2 regions of the Paenibacillus sp. JMULE4 genome follow, and region 2 is predicted to be linked to the other one. Evidence: predicted binding sites of a transcription regulator. Region 2 holds the regulator's gene; the other holds the start of a gene.
The links. Region 2 encodes LexA, which represses DNA repair genes until DNA is damaged. Its sites were predicted from a motif close to CGAACATATGTTCG; they were not measured.
Positions count from the first base shown of each region.

Region 1: recA (recombinase RecA) is a predicted target of LexA. The motif match lies at 1,114-1,127, and genes of this name have one in related genera.

Region 1 is NZ_SGWF01000010.1:24,593-26,799, reverse strand. It holds gene recA (recombinase RecA) at 1-1,040, opposite strand, end outside; gene EXW96_RS02350 (competence/damage-inducible protein A) at 1,223-2,207, opposite strand, start outside.
Region 2 is NZ_SGWF01000010.1:556,575-558,781, reverse strand. It holds gene EXW96_RS05005 (SDR family oxidoreductase) at 1-182, shown strand, start outside; gene lexA (transcriptional repressor LexA) at 439-1,059, opposite strand; gene yneA (cell division suppressor protein YneA) at 1,203-1,571, shown strand; gene EXW96_RS04990 (DUF896 domain-containing protein) at 1,662-1,856, shown strand; gene EXW96_RS04985 (aldo/keto reductase) at 1,873-2,207, shown strand, end outside.

The DNA of each region.
Region 1 (2,207 bases), 530 kb from region 2:
AAAGGTACGGCGAAATCCTCTTCTTCCTCTTCATCCATGTTCGCTCCAACCGAAGTGACCAGATTGCTGTTATCCCGGATCTGCTTTTCGATCTCATCCGCAATGTTCTTGTTCTCCTTCAAGAACTGCTTCGCATTCTCCCGTCCTTGACCAAGCCGATCATTGTTATAAGAGTACCATGCACCGCTCTTCTGGATGATATCCATCTCGGTTGCAATATCTATGATGCTGCCCTCTCTGGATATGCCTTCGCCATACATGATATCAATCTCTGCCTGCTTGAACGGAGGGGCTACTTTGTTCTTGACCACTTTGATCCGCGTGCGGTTCCCGACCATATCATTTCCCTGCTTAATCGTCTCCACGCGGCGCACATCGAGGCGAATCGAAGAATAAAACTTCAGGGCTCGTCCGCCCGGTGTCGTCTCCGGGTTTCCGAACATTACGCCGACCTTCTCCCGCAGCTGGTTGATGAAGATGGCTATCGTCTTCGATTTGTTAATGGCTCCGGACAGCTTGCGCAGCGCCTGAGACATTAAGCGAGCCTGCAGCCCGACATGGGAATCCCCCATCTCTCCTTCGATCTCGGCCTTTGGTACAAGTGCCGCTACAGAGTCAATAACGATGATGTCGACCGCTCCGCTGCGCACGAGCGCTTCCGCGATCTCGAGCGCTTGTTCGCCTGTGTCCGGCTGGGACAGCAGCAGTTCATCAATGTTGATGCCAAGCTTGCTGGCATACAGCGGGTCCAAAGCATGCTCCGCATCGATGAAGGCAGCCGTCCCCCCTACCTTCTGCACCTCGGCAATGGCATGCAGTGCTACCGTTGTTTTACCGGAAGATTCCGGTCCGTATACCTCTATAATTCTACCTCGAGGAAAACCACCGATCCCCAGGGCGATATCCAATGCAAGCGAACCGCTAGGAATCGTCTCCACCTGCATATGGGCAGATTCACCCAATTTCATAATAGATCCTTTACCAAACTGTTTCTCAATTTGACGTAGTGCATTCTCCAAGGCTGCGCGCCGGTCTGTCAAGAGACTCACTTCCTTTTACATATTCGTATAATTACATCATAGCGGGTTTTTCACCCGTTGCCAAGCTGTTTTTCGAACATACATTCGCATGTGGAGCAAAAGAAAAACCGTAACAAAGGTTGTGGGCTTGTTACGGTACTTCCGCTATAATGTATTATACCTGATTTTCCGAATGGTGGCAACTATGACTTTAAAAGTTTCCAGAGATGGTAGAGCGAACTTTTGGATGCTCTCAGCTTGATCGTCTCCCGGTTGCCGGACTGCTGCAGCTTGACGACAGAGGCTTTCTCTCCCCGCCTGGCAATGCCTACGTAAACGAGTCCGACGGGTTTTCCCTCCGATTCGCCCGGGCCGGCAACGCCGGTAATAGAAACGCCATAGTCGGCTCCGGTCAGCTCCGCTACATTCTCGGCCATAGCGGCGGCGGTTTCTTCACTGATCGCGCCCGGCGCCCCGTCGCCCTCCAGCTGCTCCATAGGAATCCTCAAAAGCTTATGTTTCGCCGCATTCGAATAGCTGATGATCCCTCCTACAAACGCATCCGAGCTGCCGGGAACGGAGGTCAGCATGTCGCTCAATTGCCCGCCCGAGCAGCTCTCCGCTACGGCCAGCTTCTTGCCTTGCGAGGCCAGCGTCTGCAGGATATGCTGCTCCAAAGAAATATCCTCCGCCGCATAAATGTATTCGCCAAGCCTGCTGCGGATCTCCTGTTCCAGCGGCTTCAGCCTTCCGGCCGCTTCATCGGCCGACGCCGCCCGGGTCGTAAGACGAATGGCCACCTCCCCTTCTTTGGCGTAAGGAGCGATCGTCGGATCGGACTGGGCTTCAATCAGATCGATCAGCGCATGTTCAAGCGACGATTCACCGATTCCTGCAAATTTCAGCATCAAAGAATAAAGAGGCTGTACATGATCCATCTTGGACTCGATCCATGGGCGTGCATAACGATCAAACATCGGCTTCATTTCTTTTGGGGGGCCCGGCAGCAGAATATAATGCGTTCCCTCATGCGTCACGGCGTTGCCGACCGCAAGCCCCGTATCGTTGGCAAGAGGATCGCTATGCTCGAGCATGAGCGCCTGACGCATGTTGCTCTCGACCATGGGAATTCCCCGGCCTTCAAAGAGAGTCTTCATCTTGTCCAGCGACGGCTGATGAATCACCAGG
Region 2 (2,207 bases):
CGCTGATCGTCTCCAGCTATTCGGCGTATGAAGTATCGCGCTTCGGCCTGGATACTCCGATGAAGCGTGCAGGGCAGCCGTTCGAGCTGGCTCCGGCTTACGTGTTTCTGGCATCAGATGATTCCAGCTATGTGACCGGTGAGGTTGTCCATGTCAACGGTGGAGCTATGGTGACGACGTAGATTTTTGGTTTTTCTAATTGAGGATCATATATAAACAAGCCTAAACAAGCCGCTTATCCGCATAACGCCGGAACAGGCTTATTTTACGCAGATCATATGCTTGCAAACGCTCAACAAGATTTCCTGCGGTGCACTGGGCTCATAAAAAGTGGATTTCAGCGGTAAAATCCTTCTTCGCTTTCCAAAGACTCGCCATAAATGCGTTGATATAAAAAATCCCTTTCAACCGGCGGAATCGGCGGTGAAAGGGAAAAAATTATTGAATATTTCTGAATACACCAATGACTTTGCCCAAGATCGTGACGTTCTTGAGTCTCAGCGGCTCCATCGTCGGGTTCTCAGGCTGCAGTCGAATATGATCCTTTTCCTTATAAAAGGTTTTCACTGTCGCTTCATCGTCTTCGGTCATGGCAACGACAATATCTCCGTTATTGGCGGTTTGCTGCTGGCGTACGATAACATAATCCCCGTTATGAATACCGGCCTCGATCATACTTTCTCCGATTACGCTTAGCATAAAGACGTTATCATTTTTTACATAATGGCTGGGCAGCGGGAAGTAATCCTCGATGTTCTCCGTCGCGGTAATAGGTACGCCGGCGGTAACGCGCCCGATCAAAGGCACTCTGGCAACCGATACGGAGAATGCGCCGTCCGCCGAGCTTCCGTCCAATATTTCAATAGCTCTCGGCTTCGTCGGGTCTCTGCGAATCATTCCTTTCTTTTCCAAACGTTCCAAGTGCCCGTGAACTGTGGAACTGGATGCCAGTCCCACAGCCTCTCCGATCTCTCTTACTGAAGGGGGATAGCCTTTTTCTCTGACCTCATTCTTGATAAAGTCTAGAATCGCCTGCTGCCGATTGGAAATTTTGCTCAAGATCATCACTCCATTTTTGGTAATCATTACTTAGAAGTATAACATAGAACCGGAGTTCGTACAAACATAAGTTCGAATAAACGGTTGACACAAACAAATGTTCCTGATAGATTAAAAACAGAACAAATGTTTGGAGGTCGATCATGATGATTCAAAATTCTCGGCTTATACATAAGTATCATTCCCGCCAGGTAATGCTAACCAAGCATAATGATAATAATAATAAGGGAACATATGTTCGTGCTACCGTTTTGGGTGCCTTCCTTTTTTGTGCAGTGTTCTTTATCTCTACGATGTTCAGCTTCTTTTTTGACCAAGATGTTCATGCGGCATCCTCGCAGCCTCAGATGTATTCTTACGTGGAGGTTGAATCGGGGGACACGCTTTGGAGCATTGCCTCTCAGTATGCGGACCAAGGACAGGATATAAGGGAATATATACATCAGATCAAAGGGATCAACCATCTTAAGAATTCCCATTTGCAAGTAGGACAAAAATTGTTGCTTCCCTAATCGCTGCGCATGTGCCGTATTGCTTCTCTTGACAATCAGATTCGGTAATGTCAAAGTATAATTTGAAATGACATTACCGGGAGGATCGGCATGAGTGAATCGAATCATGATGCATTGGTGCGGCGAATTAACGAATTGGCCCGCAAAGCGAAATCGGAAGGGCTAACCGATGCCGAACTGGATGAACGCAATGGATTAAGAAGGAAGTATATCGATTCTTTTAAAACCTCCTTGCGTGGTCAACTGGATAACATCAAGTTTGTTGATCAGGAAGAGAAGAAGTAAGAAGGGGGGTTAAGGGATGAATTATCGTGTTTTGGGCAAAAGCGGAATTGCCGTTTCCGAGCTTTGTTTAGGAACAATGACATTCGGAAATACGACAAACGAACAAGACTCGATTGAAATGGTTCATCGTTTTTTGGATCGCGGAGGAAACTTTATTGATACGGCGGATGTGTATGTCTCCGGTGTTTCCGAAGAGATCGTGGGAAAAGCGATTCGGGAGCGTCGTTCCGATGTGATCTTGGCGACCAAGGTACGCTTTCCTACAGGTAATAATGTCAATCACGTCGGTTTATCCCGAAAACATATTCTCGACGGTGTGGAAGCCAGTCTTCGTCGATTAGGCACTGATTA